Regions from separate parts of the Streptomyces sp. NBC_00370 genome, predicted to be linked through region 4. Evidence: riboswitches for the same ligand, from Rfam matches in the RefSeq annotation. Region 4 holds a riboswitch; each other region holds the start of a gene.
What was found. Region 4 has a riboswitch for cobalamin ahead of OHS57_RS25705 (ribonucleoside-diphosphate reductase subunit alpha). Riboswitches for the same ligand answer to the same signal wherever they lie in the genome.

Region 1 (5,751 bases), 3.6 Mb from region 4:
CGGGGGGCCGGCCGGTTCCGCCCGTCGGTCACGGCCCGTCGCGCCGAGGCCACCGGCCGCGAACGGACGATTCGGAGTCTGGAGTTGCGCGCCAATTGCTCATCAGGCTTTCGGGACGTCACGGGGGCAGTCTTCCCGGTGACTGCCCGAAAGCCCAAACGGAACCTGCCGGATCGGTCCGGCGACGGCGTGGCGGGGTGCGCGGGCCGGGCCCGGAACCGCCGTGGACGCGGCGGCGTTCGGGCTGCTCCGGGCGTTACATCAGGGGGGTGAGGAAGCGCCGCAGCGTCTCTTCGTAGCCGTCGGGATCCGCATTCCACATCGCGGCGTGCGGCGCTTGCGGAACGGTGTGCAGCGTGACCATTTCGGGGCGGTGCGCGGCCAGCTGCCGGGACGGGCCCCACGGGGCGAGCGTGTCGTCGGGGCCGTGGATGATCAGGGTCGGCACCCGCAGGTGCCGGGCGTCGGTGGCGCGCAGCAGCCGGTTGCCGCTCAGTCCCGTCCTGCCCTGGGCCGCGCGTACGGCGAGGGGCAGCAGCGGGCCCGGCGTGCGGCGGGCGGTGGCCAGGGCCCGCAGGGTGGCCTGCCAGTCCAGTACGGGCGAGTCCAGGATGAGGCCGCTGACCCGGCCGGCCATGGCGGAGTCGGTCGCCACCCGCAGCGCCATCGAGGCGCCGGTCGACCAGCCGTACAGCAGGACGCTCTGCGCGCCGTGCCGGACCGCGTGCCGGACGGCCGCCTCCAGGTCGCGCGATTCGGAGTCGCCGAGATGGCCGATCCCGTCGGGGGACTTGGGCGCTCCGGCGTCGCCGCGGTAGGCGAGGTCCAGCACGGGGAAGCGCTGCGCCGCGAGGAAGTCCATGAGGTTCAGGGGGTGTTCGCGCGTCGTGCCGAGGCCGTGCGTGGTGATCACCCAGGTCTCGCGGAGGCCGGGCACGAACCAGGCGGGCAGCATGCCGAGTTCGCCGGGGATCTCGATGTCCTGGTGGTCGAGGCCGAGGGCGGTCGCCGGGTCGCCGCTGTGCACCTGCGGGGTGAGCCGCACCCGGCTGCCCGGGGTGAGTTTGCCGTGGCTGACGCGCTCAAGACGGCGTACGACGGTGTCCGGGGAGTGGTCCACGTCGGGCAGCACAGGTCCGACGACGGCGTGGATGCCGGGGCCCTGGAGTCCGTACGTGCCGGGACGCAGGGAGGCGAAGGAGCGGGTCAGGGTGATCTGTCCCGCGGCCGTCGCGTGCACGGTCAGTCGGGGGTCGCCGGGCAGGGCGCGCCCGGGCGGCGGCTTGAGCGCCGCGTCGCTGGCGTACCGGCCGGCCGCGACTGCGGCCGCGCCGACACCGATCATCGTGGTGACGGCTGCTGCCGTCGCTGTTGCCGGGCGCACCCTCACAGTGTGGTGACCGTCGGCCCGGCCCGCCAGTGGACGGGGACCACCGGTGACATTCGACACGGCCGGTCGCGGGGGTCAGCTCTGCTTGCCGTACCCCTTCAGTTTCTCCGTCACCTCGGCCAGCTCCGCCTCGGAGAGCAGCGTCGGGGTGTGTCCCGGCACCGCCGACGCGGTCAGCCACAGGCGGCACATCCACTCCAGCTGGGCCGTGCGGTCGTACGCCTGGTCGAGGGTGGCGCCGTGGGCGACCGTGCCGTGGTTGCGCAGCAGACAGGCGCTGCGGTCGCGGAGTGCTTCGAGCATGTACGTGGCGAGCTGGTCCGTCCCGTACGTGGCGTACGGCGCGACGCGGACCGGACCGCCCAGGGCGGCCGCCATGTAGTGGATCAGGGGCAGCTCGGGGACGAGCGTGGAGACGGCGGTGGCGTGCACGGCGTGGGTGTGGACGACGGCGGCGGCCGGGGTGCTGCGGTAGACCGCCAGATGCAGCGGCAGTTCGCTGGTCGGCGGGAGGGATCCGGCGACCTGCTCCCCGTCGAGCCGGACCGCTACGGTGTCGTCGGGGGTCAGCCGGTCGTACGGCACCGCGCTCGGGGTGACGAGGACGAGATCGCCGACGCGGGCCGACACGTTGCCCGACGTGCCGACGACGAGGCCTTCGGCGGCCGTCCTGCGGGCGGTGGCAACGACGTCCTGCCAGGCCTGCCTGACCGCGTCGTCGTCCACGGAGGTCCGTTGCCGCGAGCGTGGCTGGGGCCGTGGCCGCGACGCTGGCGGGGGCGGCTGTGTCCGGTGCTCTGTCATGCGCAGATCCTGTCAGGCGGGCCGCAATTCGGGCAGTGCGGTGCGGTCCGTGGCCTCCCCCGTGGAGAGACACCTCAAATACCTGCCTAGTTCATCTTCCGTTCACTCTTATTCGATTGCCTGAACGGCATGGAGCACCTCACGCTGCTGCTCGCGATCGTGATCGCGACGGCTCTCGTGTTCGATTTCACGAACGGTTTCCACGACACCGCCAACGCGATGGCTACGACCATCTCGACCGGCGCTCTCCAGCCAAAGATCGCGGTGGCCATGTCCGCCGCCCTCAATCTCGTCGGCGCCTTCCTGTCGGTCGAGGTCGCCAAGACCATCTCCGGCGGCCTCATCAACGAACAGGGCATCAGGACCGAAGTCATCTTCGCCGCACTCGTCGGCGCCATCCTGTGGAATCTCTTCACCTGGCTGCTGGGCCTGCCGTCCAGCTCCTCGCACGCCCTCTTCGGAGGCCTGATCGGCGCCACCCTGATGTCCGTCGGTACGTCGGGGGTCAACGGCGGGGTCGTCGTCACCAAGGTGCTCATCCCCGCGCTCGCGGCGCCGGTCGTCGCGGGGCTCGCCGCGACGGCCGCCACCCGTCTGACGTACCGGATCGGACGGCACACCGACGAGAAGGACACCGCCAAGGGGTACCGGGCGGGGCAGATCGCCTCCGCCGCCCTGGTCTCCCTCGCCCACGGCACCAACGACGCGCAGAAGACCATGGGTGTGATCACCCTCGCCCTGGTCACCGGCGGTGTGCTGGCGCCCGGGTCCAACCCGCCGCTGTGGGTCATCGTCTCGGCCGGCACGGCCATCGCGCTCGGCACCTACCTCGGCGGCTGGCGCATCATCCGCACCATGGGCACCGGACTCACCACCCTCAAGCCGCAGCAGGGCTTCGCGGCCCAGACCAGTGCCGCGACCGTCATCCTGGCCTCCTCCCACCTCGGTTTCTCGCTCTCCACGACTCAGGCGTGCTCCGGTGCCGTGATGGGCGCGGGGCTCGGCCGCAAGGGCGGGGTGGTCCACTGGTCCACCGCGACCCGGATGGCCGTCGCCTGGTGTCTGACACTGCCCGCGGCCGGTCTGGTCGCGGCGGGCGCGGAGTTCCTGACCGGACGGGGCCCCTGGGGCGTCGCCGTCGTCGCCGCGCTGCTCATCCTGGTGTCCGCGGTGATCTGGCGGGCCTCCCGTCGCCGGCCCGTCGACGCCACGAATGTGGTCGGCGGTACGGACGACGTGGTTCCGGTGTCCGTCGGACTCCCGCAGGATCTGTCGGCCACCATCCCGGCCCCCGCTCCGGTCCCCGGGGCCGCGACCACGGCCGCGACCGCGGCGGCTCCCACCACAGCGGCCTCGGCCACGGCGTAAGGACGGAACAGCATGGAAATCGACTGGGCGGCTCTCGGCTCCGTCTTCGGGGTCAGCCTCGTGGCCACCGTCGCGCTGGTTGGCCTGTTCACCCTCGGGGTCATCGGCCTCTCCAAGCAGGGCTCGGCGACCGCCGTGTCCGGCGCGTACGCTTGCTTCGCCCTGTGCGCGGCCGCCGTCGCGTACGGGATCTTCCTCATCGTCGCCTGACCCGGCCCCTGGCCCTGCCCGCACCGTCCCGCTCACCCTCGACCGCAGGTCAAGGGTGAGTTGACGGCTGTTCTCACAGCGTGGTGGACTGCCGAGGCCAAAAGGGACCGGTTCGCGCCGGTCCCGCGGTGGCAAGCAGAGGAAGCCGGTGCGAGTCCGGCGCGGTCCCGCCACTGTCACTGGGAGAGCGCAGCGCCCAGGAGCCAGGAACTCTCGCCGCCGCTTCACGTCGAGCCGGGGCGCGGACCCTGAGTGAGGACACTTCGCCATGCCTGGCCGCGGTTCAGCCGCCGAGCGGGTCTTCGCCTACGGCGCCACCGCCGGACTCCTGGCCGACCTGCTGTTCGCCGACCCACGGCGGGGACACCCCGTCGCCGCCTTCGGCCGCTCCGCAGGCGCCGTCGAGCGCGTCCTGTGGCGCGACCACCGGGGCTGGGGCGCCCTGCACACGGCGGTGTGTGTCGCGGGCGCCACCGGCGCCGCCGCGCTCGCCGGTCGGCTCGTACGGGACCGGCGCGCCGCGTCCGTCGTCCTGACCGCGGCAGCCACCTGGTCGGTCGTGGGCGGCACATCGCTGGGCCGGGAGGCGCGCGCCGTCGGAGCAGCGCTGAGCGCCGGGGACACCGAGCGGGCCCGTACGCTGCTCCCCCGGCTCTGCGGACGTGATCCGCAGGCCCTGGACGAGCGACAGATGGCCCGCGCCGTGGTCGAGTCCGTCGCCGAGAACACCTCCGACGCCGTGGTGGGCGCGCTCGTGTGGGGCGCGGTCGCCGGGGTGCCGGGACTGGTCGGATTCCGCGCCGTGAACACTCTCGACGCGATGGTCGGCCACAAGTCCGCCGCCTACCGACGCTTCGGCTGGGCCTCGGCCCGGCTCGACGACGTGGCCGGCTGGCCCGGGGCCCGGCTCACCGCCGCGCTGGCGACCGCCTTCGGTGGCGATCCGCGCGGCGCCCTGCGGGCGGTACGCGCCGACGCGGCCCGCCATCCGAGCCCCAACGCGGGCCCGGTGGAGGCGGCGTTCGCCGGTGCGCTGGGGGTACGGCTCGGCGGCACCCTCGCGTACGGCGGCCGGGTCGAGCACCGGCCGGTGCTCAACGGGGCGGCGGGGCGGCCGGTCGAGGTGGCCGACATCGAGCGTGCGGTACGCCTGTCGCGACGCGTCACCTGGCTCACGCTGGGCGTCTGTGCGGTGGGGCGGTTCGCGGTCGGGGCCGGGTTCGGGGCCGGGTCCAGGTTCCGGTCCGGAGTTGTTGGTCGGAGGGGGTCGATATGAGGGGCGGCGGACTGCTGGTCGCGGGCACGACGTCCGACGCGGGCAAGAGCGTCGTTACGGCGGGCATCTGCCGGTGGCTGGTGCGCCAGGGGGTGAAGGTCGCGCCCTTCAAGGGGCAGAACATGTCGCTCAACTCGTTCGTGACGCGCGAGGGCGCGGAGATCGGCCGGGCCCAGGCCATGCAGGCACAGGCCGCCAGGGTCGAGCCGACGGCGCTGATGAATCCGGTACTGCTCAAGCCGGGCGGCGACCGCAGCAGCCAAGTGATCCTGATGGGGCGGCCGGTGGGCGAGCTGAGCGCGCGCGGCTACCACGGCGGCCGGCAGGCCGAACTGCTCCAGCCCGTGCTGGACTGCCTCGATGAGCTGCGGAGCACGTACGACGCGGTGATCTGCGAAGGCGCCGGCAGTCCCGCCGAGATCAACCTCCGCCGTACCGACATCGTGAACATGGGCATCGCGCGGGCCGCCCAACTGCCGGTCGTGATCGTCGGGGACATCGACAGGGGCGGGGTCTTCGCCTCCTTCTTCGGCACGACGGCGCTGCTGAGCGAGGCGGACCAGTCGCTGGTCGCCGGGTATCTGATCAACAAGTTCCGCGGCGACGTGTCGTTGCTCGAACCGGGGCTCGACATGCTGAAGGGGCTGACCGGGCGCGCCACCTACGGGGTGCTGCCGTGGCGGACCGGGCTCGGCATCGACGA
Region 2 (5,751 bases), 2.0 Mb from region 4:
GAAGGCGCTGCCGCCGAGCAGCAGCAGGAGCCAGCCGAGCAACGCGTGGCTGACGCCGGTCCGCTGCTCGACGGTGGGGATGTGGACGATCCAGATCCCCATGATGAACCCGTTGAGAACGAAGTAGGCGAACGTGGCCAGTCGGCCGGCGCGAAGTGATCTGTCCATGGTTACGAACATAACGAACATGGAAAGTGTTCACAAGATTGCGTTTCAAACGCATCCGATGTTCAATGTGGGATATGAGCACAGACCGACTGAGGCAGATCAGCGACGCGGTGCGCGAGACCGGCCGACGCAGCGTCGCCGAGCTGGCCGAGCTCACCGGCGCCTCAGAGATGACCGTCCGCCGTGATCTGGAGGTGCTGGCCGACCAGGGGGTCCTGGAGCGCTACCGCGGCGGCGCGCGAAGCCTGCTGCTGCGCGGCGAGGAGCCGCCCTTCGCGCTCAGGACCCAGGAAGGCCTTGAGGCGAAACAGCTCATCGCCGCCGAGGTCGCCACCATGATCGCGGAGGGTGAGTCGGTCGTCATCGACAGCGGCACCACCTGTCTGGAAGTGGCCCGCGCGCTTCAGCACCGACGGCTGACCGTCATGCCGTTGTCCCTGCACGCGGCCAACGAACTCACCAGCGGCACACAGTTGACGCTGCTGCTGCCCGGCGGTCAGCCGCGCCCCGGCGAACTGGCCCTGACCGGACCGCTGGCCGAGGCGTCGCTCGCCGCCCTGCGCTTCGACACCGCCGTCATCGGCTGCTGCGGCCTGACCGTGGCCGACGGCCTGACCGCGTACGATCTCGCCGACGCGACGATCAAGCGCGCCGCGATCACCTCGGCCCGCCGGGTCATCGCCGTGGCCGAGGCCGCCAAACTCTCCCGTACGGCCCTGGCGTTCGTCGCCCCGGCCGCCGCGCTGCACGCCGTGGTGACCGAGCGGTCCGCCCCGCAGGACGAGATCGACGGGCTGACCGCGGCCGGGGTCACCGTACGGAAGGTGTGACTCCTGGCTGACCCCGCTGCGATCGCACCCTACGTCGCGGCCAACGACCGTGTGTCCTGCGCCACATCAGGCCCTGTCGGTGTCACAACCGCGCCCCCCGCGCCGTCATGTGTCCGGACGGAACTGTCCATCCTGGCCGTTTCTGGGGGACACGGATGAGCACGACACGACAGGCACCCGCGGGTGAGCGCATGGCCGACTGGGCGGACGGCCGGCTCGGCATCTACGGCCTGGGCAGGACCTATTTGCGCAAGGTCTTCCCGGACCACTGGTCCTTCATGCTGGGCGAGATCTGCCTCTACAGCTTCATCATCCTCGTCCTCACGGGCGTCTACCTGACTCTCTTCTTCCACCCGTCGATGAACGAGGTGGTGTACCACGGGAGTTACGCCCCGCTGAACGGCATCAGGATGTCGGAGGCGTACGCCTCCACGCTGGACATCAGCTTCGACGTGCGCGGCGGACTGCTGATCCGGCAGATCCACCACTGGGCCGCACTCGTCTTCCTCGCCGCGCTGCTCGTGCACATGATGCGGCACTTCTTCACCGGCTCGTTCCGCAAGCCCCGCGAGATCAACTGGCTGTTCGGCTGGCTGATGCTGATCATCGGGCTCTTCGAGGGGCTGACCGGCTACTCGCTGCCGGACGACCTGCTGTCCGGTACGGGGATGCGCTTCGTGGACGGCGCCGTCCTCTCCACGCCCGTCGTCGGCACGTACCTGTCGATGTTCCTGTTCGGCGGGGAGTTCCCGGGACACGACATCGTGTCGCGCTTCTACTCCGTGCATGTGCTGCTGTTCCCGGGGATCATCGCCGCGCTCGTCGTCGTCCATCTGATCCTCGTCGTCTACCACAAGCACACCCAATTCCCGGGCCCCGGACGGACGGAGAAGAACGTCGTGGGGGCGCCGCTGATGCCGGTGTACATGGCGAAGGCCGGCGGCTTCTTCTTCCTGGTCTTCGGGACGATCGCGGTGATCGCGGCGGTCGCGGCGATCAACCCCGTCTGGTCGTACGGCCCTTACCGCCCCGACCAGGTGTCGACCGGTGCCCAGCCCGACTGGTACCTCGGCTTCTCCGAGGGACTGATCCGCATCATGCCGGGCTGGGAGATCAACGCCTGGGGTCACACACTCGTCCTCGGTGTGTTCGTGCCGCTGATGGTCTTCCCGCTGATGCTGGTCTTCATCGGGGCCTATCCGTTCGTCGAGGCATGGATAACCGGCGACCGCCGCGAACACCATCTGCTGGACCGGCCGCGCGACCGGCCGGTCCGTACGGCCATCGGCGCCGCGTGGATCAGTGAGTACCTGGTCCTGCTGGTCGGAGGCGGGAACGACCTGTGGGCGACCCACTTCCATCTGTCCATCAACGCCATCACCTGGACCGTGCGGGTCGCGTTCTTCGTGATGCCGGTGATCGTCTTCGTCGTGACCCGACGCGTCTGTCTGGGACTGCGGCGGCGCGACCGGGAGAAGGTGCTGCACGGCAGGGAGACCGGCATCGTCAAGCGGCTGCCGCACGGCGAGTTCGTCGAGGTGCACGAGCGGCTCTCGCCGGCCGAACTGTTCACCCTGACGCAGGGCGAACAGCCGCAGCCGCTCCAGCTCGGCCCCGCGACGGACAGCAACGGCGTGACCCGCAGAACCGGCCTGGCCCAGCGGGTGCGCGTACGGCTGTCACGGGCCTTCTACGACGAGAAGTCGCGGGTGTGACGGGCGGTGGCCGGCGTGCGCCGAGCGGCGCGCACCCAGGTGTCCGACGTGGTCCCGGATTGCGGGCGAGGGTGCGCGCGGGCCGTTCTTCCCTCTAGGCTGGTCCGTGCGACTGGTGAGCCCTGTCCGCCAGAGAGGGCTTCGTAAGAGGGAACCCGGTGAGAATCCGGGACTGCCCCGCAGCGGTGAGTGGGAACGACCGCCGTCATACGCACTGGACCCGGCCGGGTCTGGGAAGCGACGGCCATTAGGTGTCCCGTGACCTTCACGAGACGAGCCCACGAGTCCGAAGACCTGCCCGTTGCCCGTGCGCGACCGATCGCGCGCGGACATCCCGGTGACCTCGTGGGCGGGTCGGCGTACACATCGAGCGGCATACGCGGCGGCACAGCCTCGCGGGCGGCCCGGTTGGTCCGTCCCTTCGCGTCCGCGGTCCCGTCCCCGGGATACCAGGACACATCTCGCGAAGGAGAGTTCCGTGACAGCGAAGCCCGCAGCCGCGGCAGCACGAGCCACCGTCCACGGCTACCCCCGCCAGGGTCAGAACCGTGAACTGAAAAAGGCCGTCGAGGGGTACTGGAAGGGCCGAGTCACCGCCGACGCCCTCCGGGAGACCGCGGCAGGCCTGCGCCGTTCGAACTGGCAGCAGCTGGCCGAGGCCGGCATCGAGGAGGTGCCGTCCGGTGACTTCTCGTACTACGACCATGTTCTGGACACCAGCGTCATGGTCGGCGCTGTCCCCGAGCGGCACCGCGCGGCGGTCGGCGCCGACGCGCTCGACGGGTATTTCGCGATGGCCCGGGGCAATCAGGACATCGCCCCGCTCGAAATGACCAAGTGGTTCGACACGAACTACCACTACCTCGTGCCGGAGCTGGGCCCGGACACCGTCTTCACCGCCGACTCCGGCAAGCAGGTCACCGAGCTGAAGGAGGCTGTCGCGCTCGGGCACACCGCGCGGCCGGTCCTCGTCGGCCCGGTCACGTACCTGCTGCTCGCCAAGCCCGCGCCCGGCGTCGCGGCCGACTTCGAGCCGCTGACCCTGCTGGACCGGCTGCTGCCGGTGTACGCCGAGGTGCTGGCCGATCTGCGGGCGGCCGGCGCCCAGTGGGTGCAGCTCGACGAGCCCGCGCTGGTGCAGGACCGCACCCCCGCCGAACTGAACGCCGCCGCCCGCGCCTACCGCGACCTGGGCGGCGCGGCCGACCGGCCGAAGCTGCTCGTCGCCTCGTACTTCGGGCGGCTCGGCGAGGCGCTGGCCGTCCTGGCCAAGGCGCCGGTCGAAGGCCTCGCCCTCGACTTCACCGAGTCGGGCGCCGCCAACCTCGAAGACCTCGCAGCGGCCGGCGGACTGCCCGGCAAGCGGCTGGTCGCCGGCGTCGTCAACGGCCGCAACATCTGGATCAACGACTACGAGAATTCACTGGCCACGCTGGGCACCCTCCTCGGTCTCGCGGACCGGGTCGACGTCTCGTCGTCCTGCTCGCTCCTGCACGTACCGCTGGACGCAGACGCCGAGCGCGACATCGATCCGCAGATCGCCCGCTGGCTCGCGTTCGCCCGGCAGAAGACGCAGGAGATCGCCGTCCTGGCGCGCGGTCTGGCACGGGGCACCGATGCCATCGCTGCCGAACTCGCCTCCAACCGCGCCGATCTGGCCTCCCGCGCCGGGTCGGAACTGACCAGCGACCCCGCGGTACGGGCCCGTACCGCGGCCATCACCGACGCCGACGGGCGGCGCTCGCAGCCGTACCCCGAGCGGACCCTCACCCAGCGCGCGCACCTCGGGCTCCCGCTGCTGCCGACCACGACCATCGGCTCGTTCCCGCAGACCGACGAACTGCGCACCGCCCGGGCCGACGTGCGGACCGGCCGGATCGACACCGCCGGGTACGAGGAGCGCATCAAGAACGAGATCAGGGACGTCCTGTCCTTCCAGGAGAAGGCCGGGATCGACGTCCTGGTGCACGGCGAGCCCGAACGCAACGACATGGTGCAGTACTTCGCCGAGCAGCTGACCGGCTATCTGGCGACGCAGCACGGCTGGGTGCAGTCCTACGGCACCCGGTACGTCCGGCCGCCGGTGCTGGCCGGCGACATCTCACGGCCCGAGCCGATGACGGTGCGCTGGACGACGTACGCGCAGTCCCTGACCGACCGCCCGGTCAAGGGCATGCTCACCGGACCCGTCACCATGCTGGCCTGGTCCTTCGTCCGCGACGACCAGCCGCTCGGCGACACCGCGCGCCAGGTCGCCCTCGCGCTGCGCGACGAAGTGAACGACCTTGAGGCGGCCGGTACTTCGGTCATCCAGGTCGACGAGCCTGCCCTGCGCGAAACGCTGCCGCTGCGTGCCGCCGACCACGCCGCCTACCTGGACTGGGCCACCGAGTCGTTCCGGCTCACCACCAGCGGTGTCGGCCCGGCCACCCAGATCCACACGCACATGTGCTACGCCGAGTTCGGCGACATCGTGCAGGCCATCGACGACCTCGACGCCGACGTCATCAGCCTGGAGGCCGCCCGCTCGCACATGCAGGTCGCCGGCGAACTCGCCGCACACGGCTACCCGCGTGAGGCGGGCCCCGGCGTGTACGACATCCACTCGCCGCGCGTGCCGAGCGCCGAAGAGGCGGCGGCCCTGCTGCGTAAGGGACTTGAGGCCATCCCGGCCGAGCGGCTGTGGGTCAACCCCGACTGCGGCCTGAAGACCCGCGGCTGGCCCGAGACCCGGGCCTCGCTGGAGAACCTGGTCGCGGCCGCCCGCGAGATCCGCGCCGAACTGGCCACCGAGGGCTCCTGACCGACGGAAGCGGTCCGGGGCGGACACCACGGGTGTCTGCCCCGGACCTGCCTGGTGCTGCCCGCGTGTCGGAGTCGCTGACCGCCGCGGTGTTGGGGGAGTGTTCGGCAGTCCGCAGCCGATGAGCAATCTTGCCGTTCCGACATGATCCGTACCGTGACGCCGTTCGAATCCCCCTTTCTCAACGTGCGGAGCGGAAATCATGGACGGCTCTCCTGCGGTCGGCAGCGGCGGC
Region 3 (5,751 bases), 1.8 Mb from region 4:
TGCCCTGGGAGACGGGTGCGACGTGCAGGTCGAGTTTCCAATAACGAAGGTGAGCGGCGACGATGCGCCGGATCTGCGATACGCGCTCCGCGGAGGCGTGCAATTCCACCTCGTAGTGCCGGTCGAGTGGAACTGTCATGTTTGAGGCTCCTCACAGAGAGGCCCACATGCTTCACGGCGTTGTGCCTACGGCGTAGCAACGACCCCCGAACACGAAGCGTGAGCAACAGCCACTTCTGGGTCACCAACAGACTGACCCCGTTGCGCCGGATGCGCAACACAAGCGGCTGTCGCCCCGCCGTCGGCCCCGTCAGCGGTGGCTTTCCAGCCGCAGCGTGACTTCCTCCTCCTGGTCGCCCGCCGCCGTACCCACGACCCGTACGGAGAAGGCGGAGGTGAGCGCCGCGTGCAGGGCGTCCACCGCCTTGTGGCCGCCCTGGAGGGTGGCGGTGACGGGCGAGGACAGCTCGGCGGGCGCCGCCTCGCCGCGTACGTCCGCCACGTCGAAGGTGGCCGTCCAGACGGCCTGCCGGTCGGCCGGCACGTCCTGGGGTACGTCGTCGGCGGCGCGGTCGGAGGCGAAGGCCGTGCCGAGGACCGCGAACACCGTGTGGGCGTCCTCCTTGGCCTGTCCGCCGAGTTGCACCGCGACCTCGGTCGCCGACTGTTCAGCGTTGCTCATGGGGTTGTTCCTCTCTGCGCCGAAGCTGTACGTGGAAGCCTGGGAAGGGATCGCTCCCAGGCTCTCCCCCGGGCCGTCGGAGTGCGACCGGAACCGGTCGGCCGGATGAAGCGCCGGCGGCCCGGGTACCCGCTGGGCAGCGGGCCAACCACCGGGCGCCCCGACGGGCCACGGCAGCTGTGTGCCCGTCAGGGCCGGGGGTACACGGTCGGCATGACCGTCGCCAAGACCAGCGTCCTCGTCCTCGACTGTGCCGAACCCGCCGACCTCGCCGAGTTCTACGCCACCTTCTTCGAAGCGGAGATCAAGATCGGTACCGACCCGGACTTCGTGGAGATCGTCGGACAGTCCGGCGTCCATCTCGCGATCCGCAGGGACCACGGCTACGCGCCTGCCAGCTGGCCCCGGCCCGAAACCTCTCAACAGGCCCATCTGCGCATCATGGTGGCCCGCGAGGACATCGACGAGGCGGAGCGTGAGGCGATCAGCCTCGGCGCACGCCCGCTGGACACCAAGGACAACGGCGGCCCGCGCGACACGCGCGTCTACTCGGACCCGGCGGGGCACTCCTTCACGCTGGCCGTCCAGCCGTAACGACGATGTCCGGCGTCCCGCCGTGGCGGGGCGCCGGACAGAGCCGGTCCGGGGTACAGGCTGCCTCGCGGAGGACTCAACCGCCGAACTGCTGGATGAACGCCTCGCAGAACGCCTTCAGATCGTCCGGCTTGCGGCTGGTGATGAGCGGGCTGGGCGCGGCGGTGCAGACCTTGACCTGCTCGTCCACCCAGGTACCGCCGGCGTTGCGGATGTCGGTCCGCAGGCTCGGCCAGGACGTCAGCGTCCTGTTACGCACCACATCGGCCTCGATGAGCGTCCACGGGGCGTGGCAGATCGCCGCCACCGGCTTGCCCGCGTCGAAGAACGCCTTCACGAAGGCCACCGCCGCGGGATCCGTCCGCAGCGCGTCGGGGTTGGCGACACCGCCGGGCAGCACGAGACCGTCGTAGTCCTCGACGGAGCTCTGCGCCACCGTCCGGTCGACGGGGAAGGTGTCCGCCTTGTCGAGGTGGTTGAACGCCTGCACCTGGCCCGGCGCGGTCGAGATCAGCTCGCGCTCGCCGCGCGCCTCCCCCACCGCCTTCCAGGGTTCGGTCAGCTCGACCTGCTCCACGCCTTCGGGAGCAACGAGAAATGCCACTCGCATCCGGATCACGTCCTTTCTCGTCATGTACAGCTGTGTTCGTCTGCCCGACGACGGGCGCCCGACACGCAGGCGGCCCGTGGACCGAGCCGGCCGGCCCCGCACGATTCTTACCGGAATGTGCCGGGCGGGCATGTCGAGTGACGCCGGGGGCTGCCGGGCGGCGTCAGGCGGGCGTCAAAGCCGCACGCGGTCGCGTCAGCCGTCCGTCAAGGCGTGGAGCGCCGGTCCGTTCCGTGCCTAGAGTCACCGCCATGGGACGACGTCGGGCGGGAGGGGCGGCCACGGGGCCCGGCGCCGGCAGCCGGGGCGCGCCGGGCACGGTGTACGACGACCGCTGGGCCGGTGAGGCCCGGCAGGCGGCGGGGTGCGCAGGGGTGTTGCTGACCCTGCTGCTGGTGGTCGACGGCGCTTCGGGCGATCTGACCCTGCGGCACGCCGTGTTCTGGACCGGGCTCGCCGTGCTGCTGTTCGTCGTACTCGTACCGGCCCGGGTGTCGGCGGGGGCCGGCTGGCTGGCCTCGCGCGGGCTGCTCGGCGAGCATCGGGTGCGTACGGACCGGCTGTTGTCGGTCCGTATGTCCGACGGGGTGGCCCAGCGCCTCGTCCTGTGCGACACGGAGGGCGGCAGGGTCGAGGTCGATCCGCGGGTGCTCGTCGCGGCGCCGCAGCTCTGGTACCGGCTGGAGACGGACGCCCTCGGGTCGCTGAGAGACGGCCGGCCGCTGTACGGCGCCGATACGCTCCGCAGGCTCACCGGACGCCTGGACGGCGCGGCGGCCGAGGCGGTCTTCCGCTCGTCCGGCCTGCGCTGAGCGTCCCGGTCCCGGCCGCCGCGGACCGTGCGTACGGCGTGGGCCCGGACGCGGGCACGAGGGGTGCACTGTGGCGTCACGGGGCCGACGGGCGGTACGGTGCCGAGGACATGACGAGGGTGTGACGGAAGTCCGGTGAGAATCCGGCACGGTCGCGCCACTGTGGACCCGCGGTTCGCCGCGGGAAGTCAGACCCGGCACCTTCGTCTCAGGCACCACGATCGGGACGCGTGTTCCCCAGGAGGTTCGGCCATGGCACAGTCTGCCGCCCCCACCACCGGCTCCACAGCCGTCGCACCCATCTCGCTCAAGGCGATAGCGCCCTGGGCGGTCTTCTTCGGCGTTCTGATGCTGTTCCTGCTGTACTTCGTCGGCGCCGAGCAGGGCGCCACCTCTGTCTTCTCCGGCACCGACATCCACGAGTGGGTCCATGACGGACGCCATCTCCTCGGCTTCCCCTGCCACTGAGAGACCGAGGAAATCCGCTCATGAACTCCATATCCGTCAGGGCCCTGTTGGTGCGCGGCATGCTCGCGGGGCTCGCCGCAGGCGTGCTCGCCCTCGTCGTCGCCTATCTGCTCGGTGAGCCGAGGATCGACTCGGCCATCGCGTTCGAGGACTCGCACAGCCACGAGCACGAGATGGAAGTCGTCAGCCGCTCGCTCCAGTCCACCGCCGGACTCGCCACGGGCGTCCTGGTGTTCGGCGTCGCCGTCGGCGGTATCGCCGCGCTCGCGTTCTGTGTCGCGCTCGGCCGGATCGGCGCCTTCGGGCCCCGGGCCACGGCGATGCTGCTCGCGGGCGGTGCGCTGCTCACCGTCTACGTCGTGCCGTTCCTCAAGTACCCGGCCAATCCGCCGTCGGTGGGCGACCCGGGGACCATCGGCAAGCGCAGTACGCTGTATGTGCTGATGATCGTGCTGAGTGTGCTGCTGGCCGTGGCGGCCGTCATCTTCGGCAAGCGGCTGGCACCGCGGCTCGGCAACTGGAACGCGACGGTCGCCGCCGTCGTCGGCTTCGGTGTGCTGGTCGGCCTCGCGTACGCGTTCCTGCCCACCGTCAACGAAGTGCCCAAGGACTTCCCGGCGCCGCTGCTCTGGCAGTTCAGGGTGGCCTCGCTGGCCATCCAGATCACCATGTGGAGCGCCTTCGGGCTGATCTTCGGCCATCTCGCCCAGCGGCTCCTCGCTCCGGAGACCGTTCCGGCGGTGCGCCGCAGCAGTCCGGACGACCGGGTCGGCGCCCCGGTGAACTGAACCCCGACCACCGTCAGAAACCCGCCGGGGCCCTTCCCGGCGGGTTTCTTCGTGAGGAGAAGCAATGGAGTACGTACGTCTGGGCCGGACCGGTCTTGAGGTGTCCAGGATCGTCCTCGGCTGTATGAGTTTCGGCGACCCGCAGTCCGGGTCCCACCCCTGGTCCCTGCCGCTGGAGGAGTCACGGCCGCTGGTCCGGCAGGCCGTCGAGGCGGGCATCACCACCTTCGACACGGCCAACGTCTACTCGCTCGGGTCGAGCGAGGAGATCGTCGGGCGGCTGCTGGGCGAATTCGCCAAGCGCGAGGAGGTCGTGATCGCCACCAAGGTGAACGGCCGGATGCACGCGGGTCCCAAGGGCGCGGGTCTGTCGCGTGCGGCCATCTTCAGCCAGGCGGAGGCGAGTCTGCGGCGGCTGGGCACTGACTACATCGATCTGTACCAGATCCACCGCTACGACCCGAACACGCCGATCGAGGAGACGATGGAGGCGCTGCACGACCTCGTGCGCGCCGGGAAGGTGCGCTACATCGGGGCCTCCTCGATGTGGACGTGGCAGTTCGCCAACGCCCAGCACACCGCCGAACTGCACGGCTGGACGCCGTTCGTGTCGATGCAGGACCAGTACAGCCTGCTGATGCGCGAGGAGGAGCGGGAGATGCTGCCGTTCTGTCTCGACCAGGGGGTCGGGGTGCTGCCGTGGAGCCCGCTGGCCCGGGGCCGGCTGACCCGCGACTGGGAGGACGACACCACCTCGCGTGCGCGCAGCGACCAGTTCGGCTCCACCCTCTACCGGCAGGCGGAGGACTCCGACCGGGCGACGGTGCGGACGGTGGCCGAACTCGCCGCCGAGCGTGGCGTGTCACGCGCGCAGATCGCGCTGGCCTGGCTGCTGCACCAGCAGGCGGTCACCGCGCCGATCGTCGGCGTCACGAAGGAACAGCATCTCAGCGACGCGGTGGCAGCGGTCGAACTGCGGCTGGACGACGACGAGATCGGCCGGCTCGCCAAGCACTACGCGCCGCGCGCGCCCGAGGGCTTCTGACCGTTCCGTGCGGGGCGGCACACCGTCCAGGCCAGCGCGAGGGCGAGCAGGTCCTCGGCCACGGCACCGGGCCAGTCGGTACCCGCCCTGTCGTGCGCCGTCCGGCGCCACCACGCCCCGGCGAAGGACCCGCCCACGGCGCCCGCGGCGCCCATCGTCGCCGCGACCGCCGGGGGCGGGCCGCCGGGCCTGCGCCCGGCGAGCGCAGCGGCGGCCAGCCCGCCGAACAGCGTCCGGGGCACCAGCCCGGCCGGGGCGAGCCTGCTCGGGGTCCGCGGAAGCTTGTCGCCCACCAACTCGCCCACGGCGCCCACGGAGGCGAGCGCCGTGGCCGGCCGGGAGGCGAGGAGGGCCGCCGGGCGGGATGTCTCCGCCGCGTCCGTCGTCAGCGCGACCGCCGCGGTGCCCAGCTGGCTGCGCAGCCCGGACACCACTCCCACCAGTACTTCGCGGATCATGTGGCACGTCCAATCTCGTAGGTGTGCGGTACGGGTGCGCGATGCAGGTGCGTGATGTGGCGGTATGACCCGATTTTTCGGGGTACTCGATTACCATGAACACGATGAACTGGGATCTAGCGTCCTCCCCCGGCGTGACGGCCATTCTCGTGCCCATCGTGGGCCTGATCGTGGTCGGTGTGCTGATCGGCGCCTTCTTGTGGGGACGCAGGATCAGAGACCACGAGTCCGTACCGCCCCGGCCCGACGAGCAGACGAAACTCCCGGACGAGGGCCCCGTCCGGGAGATCCTGG
Region 4 (5,751 bases):
CGCGGCTCAAACGACCCGCCCATTGAGCGGTTTAGCCGCACCGTTGTCGTTCCGAGACGGCGGCGGGGGTGACGGCGGTCGGCCTCCTCCCCTAGATTGCCTGCGCATTACAACAGGTGATCAGTGAGGGGACGGTACGCCGAATGCTGGACAACCCGGAAGAAAAACCGCCCACGGTGACACCGCTGCGGGTGGTGATCGGCGTCTGTCTGCTGGCACCGTTCGTGGCGATGCTCTGGGTCGGGTCGTACGCGAAGGTCGACCCGGCGTTCATCGGCATCCCCTTCTTCTACTGGTACCAGCTGCTGTGGGTCTTCATCTCGACCGCGCTGACCATGACCGCCTACAAGCTGTGGCAGCGTGACCAGCGCGCCCGCAAGGGAGGTGCGTCGCGATGAAGGACGGTGTGAACGGCGTCGCGCTCGGCGTCTTCATCTTCTTCTTCCTGGCCGTCACGGCCATGGGGTTCCTGGCGGCGCGCTGGCGCAGGGCGGAGAACCAGCACAGCCTCGACGAATGGGGCCTGGGCGGCCGGTCGTTCGGCACCTGGGTGACCTGGTTCCTGCTCGGCGGTGACCTCTACACGGCGTACACCTTCGTGGCCGTGCCGGCCGCGATCTACGCGGCGGGCGCCTCGGGCTTCTTCGCCGTCCCGTACACGATCCTGGTCTACCCGCTGATCTTCACCTTCCTGCCCAGGCTCTGGTCGGTGTCGCACAAGCACGGGTACGTGACGACGTCGGACTTCGTCAGGGGGCGCTTCGGGTCGAAGTCCCTGTCGCTGGCCGTCGCCGTGACCGGCATCCTCGCGACGATGCCGTACATCGCGCTCCAGCTGGTCGGTATCCAGTCGGTGCTCGACGTGATGGGCATCGGCGGCAGCAACGACACCAACTGGTTCGTCAAGGACCTGCCGCTGTTCATCGCGTTCGCCGTGCTCGCCGCCTACACGTACTCGTCGGGGCTGCGGGCGCCCGCGCTGATCGCGTTCGTCAAGGACGGTCTGATCTACATCGTCATTCTCGTGGCGATCATCTACATCCCGATCAGGCTCGGCGGCTTCGACGACATCTTCGCCAAGGCGGGCGACGCCTTCGCGAAGGTCAATCCGGCCACCGGCAAACCGCGCGGCGCGCTGGCGCCGCCCGAGGCCGGCCAGTGGGGGTACGCGACGCTGGCGCTCGGCTCGGCGCTCGCGCTCTTCATGTATCCGCACTCCATCACGGCGACGCTCTCCAGCCGCAGCCGTGACGTGATCCGGCGCAACACCGCGATCCTGCCGCTGTATTCACTGATGCTGGGGCTGCTGGCGCTGCTCGGCTTCATGGCGATCGCCGCCGGGATCAAGGTCGACAACGGCCAGTTGGCGATCCCGCAGCTCTTCGAGAACATGTTCCCCGACTGGTTCGCCGGCGTCGCCTTCGCCGCGATCGGTATCGGCGCGCTGGTGCCGGCCGCGATCATGTCGATCGCCGCGGCGAACCTCTTCACCCGCAACATCTACAAGGACTTCATCAAGCCGGACGCGACCCCGGCGCAGGAGACCAAGGTCTCCAAGCTGGTGTCCCTGCTGGTGAAGGTGGGCGCGCTGGTCTTCGTCCTCGGGATGGACCCGACCGTCGCGATCAACTTCCAGCTGCTGGGCGGCATCTGGATCCTGCAGACCCTGCCGGCCCTGGTCGGCGGCCTGTTCACCCGCTGGTTCCACCGCTGGGCGCTGCTGGCGGGCTGGGCGGTCGGCATGGTCTACGGGACGCTCGCCGCGTACGGCGTCGCGAGCCCGACCCAGAAGCACTTCGGCGGCTCGTCGAAGGAGATCCCGGGGCTCGGCGAGATCGGCTACATCGGCCTCACCGCGTTCGTGCTGAACGTGGTGGTGACGGTGGTCCTCACCCTGATCCTGCGCGCGGTCAAGGCACCGGACGGCATCGACGAGACGACGGCGTCCGACTACACGGCGGACGCGGGCGACCCGGACGTCAAGGCCGAACTCCCCCTGACAACACCGGCCGAACCGGCTCACTGACCCACCGAGAAAACCGTCACGGGAACGGGCCGCCGGCACCGCCGGCGGCCCGTCGCGCGTATCAGCGCACCCATTCCTTGAGCTGCTCGGTATCCAGCGTGATGCCGAGATGAATCCCGTAGCGGGCAGACGAAACTCGATGCGACACAAGATGTGGGGGGTGACTCCCGAGACGCCCACCAGATGTATGCTCGTCTCGCTGTCGACACAGGGGAATCCGGTGCGAATCCGGAACTGTCCCGCAACGGTGTGCTGTGGTGCGCTTTGTCGTACCCGCGAGTCCGAAGACCTGCCGACGGTGCGTCCGGTTCGACCGAGCCGGGCGCCGAGACGTCCCGGGCCCCGCGGTAGGGCCGGCGGACACGGCGGTGCGCCCTGCCCTGGGTGCGGTCCGTCGTATGCCTGCCTCCTGCCCGCCGGACCCGATCCGAGCGAGGGAGAGCATCACGTGACCATCGCGCCAGACCGTCCGGCCACGCACACCGCCGCTTCAGGCGAGGCACTGCTGCGTACGCTGACGGACCTCACCGCCGATCTGCCCGACACCGACCCGGGCAAGGTCGCAGCGGCGGCGCTCCGGGGGCGTAACGCCGGATCGGACGCTGCGGGCCTGCGCGAGCTGGCCACCGAGGCCGCCGCCGGGCTGATCTCCGAGGACCCCGCGTACTCCCGGCTCGCCGCCCGGCTGCTGACCCGTTCCATCGCCGACGAGGCCGCCGGCCAGGGCGCGGTGTCGTTCTCCGCCTCGGTCGGCGTCGGACACACCGAGGGGCTGATCGCCGACGCCACCGCCCGCTTCGTGGCGCTGCACGCCGACCGGCTCGACGAGCTCGTGGACCCGGCGGCCGACGACCGGTTCGGCTACTTCGGTCTGCGCACGCTCTACAGCCGTTATCTGCTGCGCCACCCGATCACCCGTCAGGTCATCGAGCGCCCGCAGTACTTCATGCTGCGCGTGGCGTGCGGGCTCGCCGAGGACGACAGCCCGGCCGCGCTGGAGGACGTCGCCGCGCTCTACCGGCTGATGAGCCGGCTGGACTATCTGCCGTCGTCGCCGACCCTGTTCAACTCGGGCACCCGGCACCCGCAGATGTCCTCCTGCTATCTGCTGGACTCCCCCGCCGACGAACTCGACTCGATCTACGACCGCTACCACCAGGTGGCCCGGCTCTCGAAGCACGCGGGCGGCATCGGCATCCCGTTCTCCCGTATCCGCTCCCGGGGTTCGCTGATCCGCGGCACCAACGGGCACTCCAACGGCATCGTGCCGTTCCTGCGCACGCTCGACTCCTCGGTCGCCGCCGTGAACCAGGGCGGCAGGCGCAAGGGCGCCGCCGCCGTCTACCTGGAGACCTGGCACGCCGACCTGGAGGAGTTCCTGGAGCTGCGGGACAACACCGGTGAGGAGGCGCGCCGTACGCACAACCTCAACCTGGCGCACTGGATCCCCGACGAGTTCATGCGGCGCGTCGAGGCGGACACCGACTGGTCGTTGTTCTCGCCGTCCGACGTGCCGGAGCTGGTCGACCTGTGGGGCGACGCGTTCGACACGGCGTACCGCGCGGCGGAGGCGGCGGGCCTCGCGATCAGGACGATCCCGGCCCGTGACCTGTACGGCAGGATGATGCGCACCCTCGCCCAGACCGGCAACGGCTGGATGACCTTCAAGGACGCGTCGAACCGTACGGCCAACCAGACGGCGGAGCCCGGCCGCACGGTCCACTCCTCCAACCTCTGCACGGAGATCCTGGAGGTCACGGACGACGGCGAGACGGCCGTCTGCAACCTCGGCTCGGTCAACCTGGCCGCTTTCGTGCTGGATTCGGGCGAGATCGACTGGGCGCGGCTGGACACGACGGTCCACACCGCCGTCACCTTCCTCGACCGGGTCGTGGACATCAACTTCTACCCGACCGAGCAGGCGGGCCGCTCCAACGCCAAGTGGCGCCCGGTCGGCCTCGGCGTGATGGGCCTGCAGGACGTCTTCTTCAAGAAGGGCCTGCCCTTCGACTCCGCCGAGGCCGCCGCGCTCTCCACGAAGATCGCCGAGCGGGTCATGCTCGCCGCGTACGAGGCGTCCTGCGGGCTCGCCGAGCGGTACGCCCCGCTGCCCGCCTGGGAGCAGACGCGTACGGCGCGCGGGGTGCTGCACCCCGACCACTACGGCGTGGAGCTGAACTGGCCCGAGCGGTGGGACGCCCTGCGCGCCCGGGTCGCCAGGAGCGGTATGCGCAACTCGCTGCTGCTCGCCATCGCGCCGACCGCGACCATCGCCTCGATCGCCGGGGTCTACGAGTGCATCGAGCCGCAGGTCTCGAACCTCTTCAAGCGCGAGACGCTGTCGGGTGAGTTCCTTCAGGTCAACTCGTACCTGGTGGCGGAGTTGAAGCGGCTCGGCGTCTGGGACGCAAGGAGCCGTGAGGCGCTGCGCGAGTCGAGCGGCTCGGTGGCGGGCTTCAGTTGGCTGCCCGCCGAGGTGCGCGAGCTGTACCGCACGGCGTGGGAGATCCCGCAGCGCGGTCTGATCGACATGGCGGCGGCGCGTACCCCGTTCCTCGACCAGAGCCAGTCGCTGAACCTGTTCCTGGAGACGCCGACCATCGGGAAGCTCAGCTCGATGTACGCGTACGCCTGGAAGAAGGGCCTCAAGACCACGTACTACCTGCGCTCGCGCCCGGCGACCCGGATCGCCCGCGCGGCCGGCGCCGACGTACCGGCGGCGCGCGTCGCCCCCGGCCCCGGCCCCGGCCCCGTGCCCGTGCCCGTACCGATGGCGCCCGACGCGGACGCCGTCGCCTGCTCCCTGGAAAACCCCGAGTCCTGCGAGGCCTGCCAGTAATGACGACCGAGACCGAACCGACCGAGACCACCGAACCGACCGAGACCGTCGTGAAGAACCTGCTCGACCCGGGGTTCGAACTGACGCTGCGGCCGATGCGCTACCCGGACTTCTACGACCGCTACCGCGACGCGATCAAGAACACCTGGACCGTGGAGGAGGTCGACCTCCACTCCGACGTCGCCGACCTCGCCAAGCTCTCCCCCGGCGAGCAGCACATGATCGGCCGGCTGATCGCGTTCTTCGCGACGGGCGACTCGATCGTCTCGAACAACCTGGTCCTGACGCTGTACAAGCACATCAACTCGCCCGAGGCGCGGCTGTACCTGTCCCGCCAGCTCTTCGAGGAGGCCGTGCACGTCCAGTTCTATCTGACGCTGCTCGACACCTACCTCCCCGATCCGGCGGACCGGGCCGCCGCGTTCGACGCGGTGGAGAGCATCCCCTCGATCCGCGAGAAGGCGCAGTTCTGCTTCCGCTGGATGGACTCGGTCGAGACGATCGACCGCCTGGAGACCAAGGCGGACCGGCGGCGCTTCCTGCTGAACCTGATCTGCTTCGCGGCCTGCATCGAGGGCCTGTTCTTCTACGGGGCCTTCGCGTACGTCTACTGGTTCCGCTCGCGCGGCCTGCTGCACGGTCTCGCCACGGGCACCAACTGGGTCTTCCGCGACGAGACGATGCACATGAACTTCGCGTTCGAGGTCGTGGACACCGTCCGCAAGGAGGAGCCCGACCTCTTCGACGACGAACTCCGGCAGCAGGTCACGGACATGCTCAAGGAGGCGGTCGAGGCGGAGCTGCAGTTCGGCCGCGACCTGTGCGGTGACGGGCTGCCCGGCATGAACACCGAGTCGATGCGCGAATACCTCCAGTGCGTCGCCGA

Region 1: linked by a shared signal. The riboswitch ahead of OHS57_RS09115 (cobalamin biosynthesis protein) and the one ahead of OHS57_RS25705 (ribonucleoside-diphosphate reductase subunit alpha) in region 4 are both predicted to bind cobalamin.
Region 2: linked by a shared signal. The riboswitch ahead of metE (5-methyltetrahydropteroyltriglutamate--homocysteine S-methyltransferase) and the one ahead of OHS57_RS25705 (ribonucleoside-diphosphate reductase subunit alpha) in region 4 are both predicted to bind cobalamin.
Region 3: linked by a shared signal. The riboswitch ahead of OHS57_RS33370 (CbtB domain-containing protein) and the one ahead of OHS57_RS25705 (ribonucleoside-diphosphate reductase subunit alpha) in region 4 are both predicted to bind cobalamin.

The regions. Positions count from the first base shown of each region.
Region 1 is NZ_CP107968.1:2,100,177-2,105,927, forward strand. Features, by position in the region: gene OHS57_RS09090 (hypothetical protein) at 1-122, opposite strand, end outside; gene OHS57_RS09095 (alpha/beta hydrolase) at 257-1,384, opposite strand; gene OHS57_RS09100 (class II aldolase/adducin family protein) at 1,466-2,116, opposite strand; gene OHS57_RS09105 (inorganic phosphate transporter) at 2,324-3,562, shown strand; gene OHS57_RS09110 (hypothetical protein) at 3,575-3,772, shown strand; cobalamin riboswitch at 3,885-4,007, shown strand; gene OHS57_RS09115 (cobalamin biosynthesis protein) at 4,041-5,048, shown strand; gene OHS57_RS09120 (cobyric acid synthase) at 5,045-5,751, shown strand, end outside.
Region 2 is NZ_CP107968.1:7,722,742-7,728,492, forward strand. Features, by position in the region: gene OHS57_RS34225 (MFS transporter) at 1-168, opposite strand, end outside; gene OHS57_RS34230 (DeoR/GlpR family DNA-binding transcription regulator) at 243-998, shown strand; gene qcrB (cytochrome bc1 complex cytochrome b subunit) at 1,154-2,713, shown strand; cobalamin riboswitch at 2,810-3,029, shown strand; gene metE (5-methyltetrahydropteroyltriglutamate--homocysteine S-methyltransferase) at 3,192-5,516, shown strand; gene OHS57_RS34245 (LamG-like jellyroll fold domain-containing protein) at 5,719-5,751, shown strand, end outside.
Region 3 is NZ_CP107968.1:7,522,619-7,528,369, reverse strand. Features, by position in the region: gene OHS57_RS33395 (ATP-binding protein) at 1-139, opposite strand, end outside; gene OHS57_RS33390 (hypothetical protein) at 311-682, opposite strand; gene OHS57_RS33385 (VOC family protein) at 896-1,276, shown strand; gene OHS57_RS33380 (type 1 glutamine amidotransferase domain-containing protein) at 1,353-1,886, opposite strand; gene OHS57_RS33375 (hypothetical protein) at 2,138-2,698, shown strand; adenosylcobalamin (AdoCbl) riboswitch at 2,811-2,906, shown strand; gene OHS57_RS33370 (CbtB domain-containing protein) at 2,951-3,166, shown strand; gene OHS57_RS33365 (CbtA family protein) at 3,187-3,954, shown strand; gene OHS57_RS33360 (aldo/keto reductase) at 4,019-4,999, shown strand; gene OHS57_RS33355 (hypothetical protein) at 4,969-5,457, opposite strand; gene OHS57_RS33350 (DUF6479 family protein) at 5,562-5,751, shown strand, end outside.
Region 4 is NZ_CP107968.1:5,736,562-5,742,312, reverse strand. Features, by position in the region: gene OHS57_RS25720 (GntR family transcriptional regulator) at 1-26, shown strand, start outside; gene OHS57_RS25715 (DUF3311 domain-containing protein) at 144-398, shown strand; gene mctP (monocarboxylate uptake permease MctP) at 395-2,026, shown strand; cobalamin riboswitch at 2,213-2,337, shown strand; gene OHS57_RS25705 (ribonucleoside-diphosphate reductase subunit alpha) at 2,475-4,865, shown strand; gene OHS57_RS25700 (ribonucleotide-diphosphate reductase subunit beta) at 4,865-5,751, shown strand, end outside.